3 regions of the Peribacillus sp. FSL H8-0477 genome follow, and region 3 is predicted to be linked to each of the others. Evidence: predicted binding sites of a transcription regulator. Region 3 holds the regulator's gene; each other region holds the start of a gene.
What was found. The regulator Rex, encoded in region 3, represses fermentation and respiration genes when NADH is low (regulators of the CRP and FNR family bind a similar motif). The targets are predictions, from matches to a motif close to TTGTGAAATATTTCACAA.
Positions count from the first base shown of each region.

Region 1: a site for Rex is predicted at 1,514-1,531, ahead of MHI18_RS08610 (L-lactate dehydrogenase). Genes of this name have one in related genera too.
Region 2: a site for Rex is predicted at 1,434-1,451, ahead of qoxA (cytochrome aa3 quinol oxidase subunit II). Genes of this name have one in related genera too.

Region 1 covers NZ_JBBODE010000001.1:1,693,555-1,696,840, reverse strand. The annotation lists gene MHI18_RS08615 (CaiB/BaiF CoA transferase family protein) at 1-467, shown strand, start outside; gene MHI18_RS08610 (L-lactate dehydrogenase) at 524-1,480, opposite strand; partial or broken gene MHI18_RS22145 (YjcZ family sporulation protein) at 1,958-2,059, shown strand; gene MHI18_RS08600 (hypothetical protein) at 2,286-2,801, shown strand; gene MHI18_RS08595 (S8 family serine peptidase) at 2,860-3,286, opposite strand, start outside.
Region 2 covers NZ_JBBODE010000002.1:397,251-400,536, forward strand. The annotation lists gene MHI18_RS13655 (S1C family serine protease) at 1-778, shown strand, start outside; gene MHI18_RS13660 (BA3454 family stress response protein) at 1,041-1,175, shown strand; gene qoxA (cytochrome aa3 quinol oxidase subunit II) at 1,505-2,410, shown strand; gene qoxB (cytochrome aa3 quinol oxidase subunit I) at 2,460-3,286, shown strand, end outside.
Region 3 covers NZ_JBBODE010000002.1:230,982-234,267, forward strand. The annotation lists gene MHI18_RS12960 (ABC-F family ATP-binding cassette domain-containing protein) at 1-468, opposite strand, end outside; gene moaC (cyclic pyranopterin monophosphate synthase MoaC) at 616-1,119, shown strand; gene MHI18_RS12970 (redox-sensing transcriptional repressor Rex) at 1,154-1,816, shown strand; gene MHI18_RS12975 (YdiK family protein) at 1,855-2,067, opposite strand; gene MHI18_RS12980 (CPBP family intramembrane glutamic endopeptidase) at 2,064-2,801, opposite strand; gene groES (co-chaperone GroES) at 3,140-3,286, shown strand, end outside.

The sequences.
Region 1 (3,286 bases), on a different contig from region 3:
AGCTTAAACCAGAAAAATTGCTATTAAACGGCGGGTCCTTTTATGACTATTATCAAACAAAAGATGGGCGTTACTTCTCTGTCGGAAGTTTAGAACCTCCATTCCGTAAAGCTTTATGCGTGGCCCTAGAAAGGGGAGATTTAGCAGAGATTAGTATGCAAAATGATGACGAAAGCATTCGAGTATTTAAACATGCCATAAAGGAAGCGTTTTTGGAAAAAACCTTTGCAGATTGGCAAGAAGTATTTGTTAAATATGAGGCCTGCGTTGAACCAGTGCTGACATTTACAGAAGCGGTTGAACATCCACAGCTTAAGGAACGCGGCATGATTGTTGATGTTCCCGATGGAAAGGGAAACACCCAAAGGCAGATTGCTTGTCCCATTAAAACCTCTGTTTTTAAACCAGAATACAAACATGTTGGTCCTAAGGCAGGAGCTAGTAATCAAGAAATTCTTATTAACTAATGTAAAAAAGGAGAAAAAAACACTTGGTGTTTTTTCTCCTTTTCTTTTCTTAAATTTTATTGTTCTTTAAAATTTGGAGCTAAGATTTCTTTTAAAACATCCGCACTGTGTTTAAATTGTCGACGTTCTTGTTCACTAAGCGTTAATTCAACAATTTCTCTTATCCCGTTACGATTGACTACAGCTGGAACCCCTATATATACGTCTTCTGTTCCATATTCTCCCTCGAGATAAGTACTAACAGTTAGAACGCTGTTTTCATTGTTTAAGATGGCTTTTGTAATCCGGGCCAGACCCATGGCAATACCATAAAAGGTTGCGCCTTTTTTCTCAATAATTTGATAGGCTGCATCGCGGACATTTATAAACAGCTCATCTAAATCTTTCATCGTATACTCTGGGTTTCTTTTAATCAATTCCGTAATGGATACACCCCCGATATCAGCATGGCTCCAAACGGGTAGTTCTGTATCACCATGTTCTCCAATAATATAAGCATGAACGTTAGCTGGAGCAATATCAAAATATTCGCCGAGCATGAAACGGAAACGGCCCGTATCTAAGATCGTACCACTGCCGATTATACGTTCTTTTGGCAGACCGCTGAATTTCCAGGTTGCATATGTTAAGATGTCGACTGGATTTGTGGCAATTAAGAAGATCCCGTCAAAACCACTCGCCATAATTTCTTCCACAATTCCTTTGAAAATTCTTAGGTTTTTTTCAACAAGAGCTAAGCGCGTTTCACCTGGTTTTTGGTTAGCTCCTGCACAAATACATACTACATCTGCATCTTTACAATCTGCATAGGTGCCATACCATGTTTTTGTTGGATTCGGTGCAAATACCTTCCCATGATTTAAATCCATGGCATCACCCATTGCTTTATTTTCATTTAGATCAATAATGACTAATTCCTCAGTAATAGATTGATTTAATAGGGCGAATGCATAACTACTTCCGACAGATCCAGCACCTATAAGAGCAACGCGATTAACATTTCTTTGTTTCATATGACAATTCCTCCATTCAGTTATTCATGATGTATGTGAATTCTTTCACAATCTTTAATATATCTTCATTTTGCACCTTAGGACACAAAAAAGCAATATAAAGAAAAGAAGAAAAATCCAATTTTGTCTGCAATTTGTCTAATTTGTGAAGAACTAAATCATCTAATCACCAAGCACCTTCAAAGTAAAGGTGTGACTAGTTGTTATTATTATCAATAAGTTCAAAATTATCCCTGATAATAGGGCGTAATACCTGCTTTAATAAGGCTTTTTAAGAAGAAAAAAAGGAATTTATGCTTGATTGTTTAAAATATGAAAAAATGAATAAAAACCATCTAATTCATGAACAATTCATGAACAAGGGCTTTTGATATTTATATAAATAAAGTTCGTTAAATGAGTGTCACTTGCCTAAACTGTGCATAAACTGCTATTACCCATGTAAGTACTCCTTCTAAAAAAAGGAGATGTACCAATATGTCAGGTGGCCATGAAGGTGTTGGATTTGGTGGAGGTTTTGCTTTTATCGTCGTTTTGTTTATCCTGCTCATCATTGTAGGAGCTAGTTTTGTAGGCGGCGGCGGCGGTTGCGGCGGCGGCGGTTACGGCGGAGGCTACGGCGGCGGTTACGGTGGATGCTGCTAAATGATTTTCAAAAAGTCGATCTTTCATTAGATCGGCTTTTTCTTATGTAGATGAATTCGTAAGAATTGATAATAATTACTAGTTATAGCACGACGATTGGGGGTATCAGAGTATCATCCTTCATTAAAGGACCTAGAACTAGTAAAGGAGGGTGATATCCATGTTTGGACTAACGGATATTGTGAAATTCTTGTTGTCCTTTTTTCTGATTATGCCGATCATTACGCTTATTCACTTGAGCGGTCATATTTTCTTTGTTTCAATTTTCGGAGGTACAGAAAAGAAAATCTATATTGGATGCGGAAAAAAACTATTCTCGTTTTTGACTATTGAAGTGAGAAAATATTACTTTTGGAATGGTTCGTGTGAGTTTAAAAATTTAAAGCATGATAATCGATTCACAAACATGATGATTTACATTGGTGGATCTTTATTTAATCTAATCAGTATGCTGCTTGTATATAGCTTGATTTACCAGGATATTATCGAGGGATCCGTGGTATGGTATCAGTTTATTTACTTCTCATTTTATATTATGTTCTTCTCTCTGTTCCCCATGTACTTTGCAGATGGATCACCAAGTGATGGAAAGGCTGCAGGTCTGGCTTTGAAGAATCAACTTGAGGAAAAAGTAACCGATGATTTGTTTGTGAAGAAACAAGACGATATGGACTAACAAATGTCTAGAAAAAGGACGTGCACTCGGCACGTTCTTTTTTGTATGCTTGTATTTTTTAATTCGTATACTTCTTTATTTCATCATAGAGCAAGGCACACAGTTCCTCGGCCGGTTCATAATACCTTTCGTAAAACGCAGTTCGATTACCAGGACCATAGGCTTCGGTGAATGGTTCTTTTTGGTTTAGGAGTTCTTTCAGAGCAGAGAAATTCTTAACAGTTTGGTCAGTAATTGTATCAGCGTACCAATCTTCTTCTAGTAATACTTGATAATATTCAAGTTCTTGCGCATAATCAAGGGCATTTTTATAGGCATGAATCCTACTGAAATGTTTATTTACTACATTTAGTTTCGTTGTTAACTCTGCTTTTACTTTCTTGTTTTTCACTTTCTTTACTGTCGAAGCTGCTATTGTATATTCTTTATAGGCTTTTTCTTCAGTCGACGAATTTGATTTTGGAAAGTAATAAGACGTTCCTTCC
Region 2 (3,286 bases), 170 kb from region 3:
GAATGCGAGTAAGGTTGAAGTTTCTCTCAGTGACGGCGTGAAGACAGCGGCAGAGATTGTTGGTTCAGATGCGTTAACGGATCTTGCTGTTCTTACAATTGATGCTTCTAAGGCACCTGATAAAATCAGTTTTGGAAATTCCGATGCTATTCGTACTGGTGACTCCGTAATTGCAATAGGCAATCCGCTTGGTCTAGATTTATCACGTACAGTAACACAGGGGATCGTTAGTGCCACTGGCCGTTCAATAGATGTCACGACATCAGCAGGTGAATGGAATTTAGATGTGATTCAGACTGATGCAGCAATTAACCCAGGGAACAGCGGGGGAGCACTGATTAACGCGCAAGGTGACGTCATTGGTATTAACAGCTTGAAAATATCTGAAGATGGTGTGGAGGGTCTTGGTTTTGCTATTCCAAGTAATGATTTACTTCCAATCGTTGAAGAGATTATTAAGGATGGAAAAGTCACTCGGCCATACTTAGGGGTCAGTCTTGGGAATGTCGGCGAACTGCCTCAGAACTATCAACAGTCAATTAATCAAGCAGCTGCAGAAGGTGTCATGATTACAAGTGTTGAGAATGGTTCACCAGCAGCAGAGGCTGGACTTTTGCAACAGGATATCATTACCGAAATTAATGGTACGAAAATCACAACTACATCAGAATTAAGAAAATATTTATATAAAAATGGAAAAGTGGGTCAAGAAATGAGCTTTACCGTGTATCGTGGGGACGATAATAAAACGTTAAAAATCAAGTTAGGTAAATCATAATAATTGTACAAAATCTGTCGTTCACCTTACCCGATTGGGACAGGTAAGCGGCAGTCTTTTTTACCCTAGTCCTTGAACAGAACTACAATATTTGCCAATAATAAAAAGCTTGTTGTTTTAATATGGATAGTGTAATATATTTACAAATATTCAAAAAACCCCAAAAAGGTCATTTGTAATAATGATATATTTATTACCAAGTTTATTTTTCAAGAATTCATGGTATATAAATACTAGAGTCTATTTTAAGGAAGTGATTTAAATGGTTCAATTTACTGTACGTGTAAATTATCAAGGTAAGCTTTATCAAACCAATGTTCTTGCACATCGTGAAGATGCAGAAGAAGAAATCTATAACAGAGCTTTTGAACAAGTACAAAGACAATGGAAAGAATAGAAAGAAGCAGGTCCTAAAAGGATGCCTGCTTCTTTTTATTTTTGATTACATTTATTATGCTAAAAAAATAATATTTAGGATGATAGTATAGACAACTAATAAATGAACAATTCAGATTTACGCTACTTCATCTTTTTCCAATAATCCAATTTAAAGCACCTGCTTCCATTATTTGAGGGAGGTTTAATGAACATTTTGTGACATAAATCTTAATCCGTTGTATTTTCTCTTTTATAATACTAAGATAGAATCGTGAGTTTGTGAATATATTAACACTTGCAGTGAAACTGCAAGTTATAATTTTATTTTCGAGGGGAAAGGAGTACAAAATGAAACTAAAGGGAATTTTACTGTTTTTAATTTTCACTATTGTCACCGTGTTAACGGGTTGTGATAATCCGTTACTCGTTCTTGATCCAAAAGGCCCGGTTGCTGAAGAGCAATCAAATGTTATTAAGTTGTCCATGTGGACTATGGCCGGAGTTGTATTAGTTGTTATTGTATTATATGCATTCATGCTTACTAAATATCGTGCTTCAAAATCTAGTGCGGACTACGAACCACCGCATATTGAGGGAAATAAATATCTTGAGGCGCTATGGATTGGTATTCCAATCATTATTGTTGCCTTCCTTGGGTGGGTAACAGTTGGCTCGCTTGATAAAGTCGAGAATGAACAAACTGGTTATACTGAAGATAAACTGACTATTTATGCTGTATCATCTAATTTTAAATGGCACTTTAGCTATCCAGAAGAAGATATAGAAACGGTTAACTACTTGAACATCCCAACAGATCGACCACTTGAATTCAAATTATATTCGTATGGCCCTATTTCAAGTTTATGGATTCCACAACTTGGAGGTCAAAAGTATGCAATGAGTGACATGGTTAATACCTTGCATTTAGCTGCAGACGTTCCTGGAGCTTATATGGGCAGAAACGCTAACTTCAGTGGTGAAGGATTTGCTCATATGGAGTTTGAAGCATTAGCTATGCCTCCTGCAGAATACGAAGAATGGGTTAAAGATGTTAAAGCAACAGCTGATGAGCTGACAGAAGATAAATTTAATGAACTTCTAGAAGCCGATCATGTTGGACGCAGTACCTTTAATGGAACACATTTAGATTTTGCTCCAGCACCTACTGGTCATAATCATGGAACAGACGATTCCGAAGATGGTCCCAAAGAAGATAATAAAGATCACGAAGAACATGAACACGATCATAAATAATGATAAGACTACTAGTTTAATAAATTAGTAAACGAAAGGAGTCACACACATGAAATGGGACGAATTTATCGTAACCGGAGAACCCATGATTCTTATGGCGCAGATCAGCATCATCGTTGCTTCGATCGCCATCGTTGCGGGCTTAACCTATTTTAAAAAATGGGGATATCTCTGGAAAGAATGGTTAACAACTGTTGACCATAAACGAATCGGGATTATGTACATTTTAGCTGCCTTACTTATGTTATTTAGAGGGGGCGTTGATGCACTATTAATGCGTGCACAGACAGCTAGGCCTGAAAACGGTCTTTTAGATGGGCAGCATTATAATGAGATCTTTACAACACACGGGGTTATCATGATTTTATTCATGGCAATGCCTTTTATCATTGGTTTAATGAACATCGTTACTCCTTTGCAAATTGGGGCACGTGACGTTGCTTTCCCACGTTTGAATGCAATCAGTTTCTGGTTATTCTTTGCTGGAGCAATGCTATTCAATATTTCCTTCGTAATCGGAGGATCACCTGATGCAGGTTGGACGGCTTATTTCCCTCTTGCCAGCACAGAATTCAGTGAAACGGTTGGGAATAACTATTACGCTATTGCCATCCAAATAGCGGGTATTGGTACCTTAATGACCGGGATTAACTTTATTGTTACCATCCTGAAAATGAGAGCTCCTGGCATGACATTAATGAAAATGCCAATGTTCGTTTGGTCCAACCTGATCACGAACGTTATCATCGTTTTTGCTTTCCCAGTATTAACTGTGGCATTAGCATTAATGACAACGGATCGTTTGTTCGGCACTCAATTCTTCACCACAGCTAATGGTGGTAGTGATATGCTTTGGGCCAACCTATTCTGGGTTTG
Region 3 (3,286 bases):
AGAGAATTGCAGCCCATGAAGAACGGACCGGATATCTGCTTCATATTGGTACCCGCCCTGTTCAGCAAACTTGACTTGCAAGGCATCATATTCAGAAAGAATCTTTTTATAGAGTGTTTCATTTTCATAGGTCTCCGGCTTGGCCATCGTGACCTCTAGGTGCCGCAGCTGCTTTTCTTTAGCAATCAGCTCAGTAAAAACAGTCAGCATTTCATCCCATATGGATAATTCAGACTCTAAACCGGTATCCTGAGCCATATAGCCAATAGTCGTACCTTTAGGTTTAATGATCTCGCCGCCATCATGAGAAAGATGACCAGCAATAATTTTTAATAGTGTGGATTTCCCTGCACCATTTCTGCCGACAAGAGCCACTCGATCTCTATTTTGAACTTCGAGCTTCATATTTGATAAAATAAGCTCTGCCCCATAATATTTCGATAATTGGTTAACTTGTAATAGAATCATGTTTTTCACCTCTAAATTGCGTTATAGATAGTGTACCTTATTCAGGCAATATCCGCGAGGGTGAGTATCAATATGATTATGTGAAGGATGAAACAAAGTCATTACAAATGGTGAATTTTAGTGTATGATTTAGGAGAGGTGTTTTGAATGAAAGAGTTAACTCATTTTAATGAAGAAGGCAGGGCGAAAATGGTTGATATCAGCCAAAAGCCTGAAACTGTTCGTACAGCTGTTGCTCAGTCGAGCATATTGCTGAATGAAGAAATTTACGAAAAAATAACCAACAATAAAATGAAAAAGGGAGACGTACTTGCTGTTGCCCAGGTAGCGGGAATCATGGCTTGTAAGAATACGTCCAACATTATTCCTATGTGTCATCCCATTTCATTACAAGGTGTGAATATCTCTTTTAACTGGTTAAAAGAGGACGATAATCATCGTCTGCAGATTGAAGCAACGGCTAAGACAAAGGGAAGCACAGGTGTGGAAATGGAAGCGTTAACAGCTGTTTCAGCAGCTGCACTGACTGTTTATGATATGTGTAAGGCTGTGGATAAGGGTATGATCATAGGACCAACGTTTTTAGTTGAAAAAACCGGTGGTGTTTCCAGTCCCGACTACCAGAGGCAGATTAATCAAACCGAAGAATAGGATTCGGAAACATTTGTGAAAGCGGGGAAAATATATGAGCCCAGAACATTTGAAGATACCGCAGGCAACCGCCAAGAGATTACCCTTATACTATCGTTTTCTAAAAAACCTACATTCGTCAGGCAAACAGCGTGTTTCTTCAGCTGAACTCAGCGAAGCTGTTAAGGTAGATTCTGCCACGATACGCCGGGATTTTTCTTATTTTGGTGCACTTGGTAAAAAAGGCTACGGATATAACGTTAATTATCTTTTATCATTTTTCCGGAAAACACTGGATCAAGATGAGTTGACTAAAGTAGCCTTAATAGGTGTAGGTAACTTGGGTACAGCTTTTTTGAATTATAATTTCTTAAAGAATAATAACACGATTATTGAGTTAGCCTTTGATGTTGACGAAAGTAAGGTGGGCACGAGAATCTGTGACGTTCCGGTGTACCATATGGACGAGTTAGAAGAACAGTTAAATCAACGTGATATATCTGTCGCAATCTTAACTGTGCCATCACATGTGGCGCAAACCATTACGGATTACCTCGTTAAATCAAATGTTAAAGGGATTTTAAATTTTACTCCGGCACGCCTTACTGTACCGGCTGCCATAAGAGTTCACCACATTGATTTATCTATTGAACTGCAATCATTAATTTATTTCTTAAAGCATTACCCATCAGCCAATATTCAGGCCATCACCGATTAAATACAAAAACGCTGCCAGATTATAAGCAGCGTTTTTTGTTATTTCTTATTCTTTTTCTGGATAGATTTAATTTTTAAGTGCAGGAGCAGCATTCGAATGCCTGATCCTAAATCAAGTGTGGCCAACAATACAAGAAAATAGGCGAAGAAGCCCCATCCGGATCTAGAAACCGTTTGGATGGACATAAAGATAAATAACGCGCCTAAAGCCATATAAATAATGGCTAAAGTTAAAGGTGAAATTCGTTTCATAAAAACCCTCCGATGAAGTTTTGCACGTGCTCTGCGTCCTTCAGGAATTTTTCAATATCATCTTTGTAAATTTGAGTAATGACCACTAAGGAGTTCATGGACACGTGCGCAAAGATGGGGACTAAGATACGATTGGTTTTTACATATAAAAAGGCAAAAACAAATCCCATCGCAGTGTAGAGCAATAAATGAATAAATTCGCCGTGAGCGGCCCCAAATATTAATGAACTAATCAGAGCAGATAAGAAAAAGTTAAGTCGTTTGTGCAGGGATCCAAAAATAATTTTACGAAAAACGATTTCCTCAAGAATCGGTCCAATAACAGAACTAACAAATAAGACCAGAGGAACATTGAGAATTAAATTAATAATTGTCTGCGTATTCTCAGAACCTGCCTCAATGCCGATGGCTGTTTCAATCATTCCTGCTATGGATTGAGAAAATAACGCAAGAAAGATTCCGGCGAATCCCCAAAAAATAGAGGTAGGAACAGACGCTTGATGTTTTCGTAAATCACTATTATTTTTCACTTCTTTTCGTATTAAGAATAATGTTGCTATCAATCCTATAAGGAAGCTGATAACAATCCAATACGCGCCAGAAAGCTGTTGAAGCTCGGCATTTTTTTCGGCTCCTCTCCAGATCCCAAACATCATTAAAAGAGGAACACCAACGATACTCGATAACTGCATTGCAATATAAACAATAATAATGTACCAATATTCTCTCTTCAAACTCATAACTCCTTCGATGTTGCGGTAAAGGCAGCCTGCCGTAAACCCAACAAAATGAATCGCACTAGTGAGAGCCTAAGCTACCTTATAAAAGAGTATCAAAATAAACGACCAAACTCCACATAAAGGTTTCCAAAATGCAAAGGATTTAAAGATGGTGTAAGGTGTTTTCTTATTATAGTATTCCCAAGCACCTCAAGAAATTAATAGAAAAAAAAGAGATAAGATACTTGCAAATATGTCCCAATTTATTTAATATAGTAATTGTGTTAGCACTCACAGTAGATGAGTGCTAATAATTAAACACTAACCAGTAGAATTTGAGGAGGTCGTTTCACTTGTTAAAACCATTAGGTGATCGCGTAATTATTGAGCTAGTTGAATCAGAAGAAAAAACTGCCAGCGGTATCGTTTTACCGGATACTGCAAAAGAAAAGCCGCAAGAAGGAAAAATTGTAGCTGTAGGAACAGGCCGTGTTCTTGAA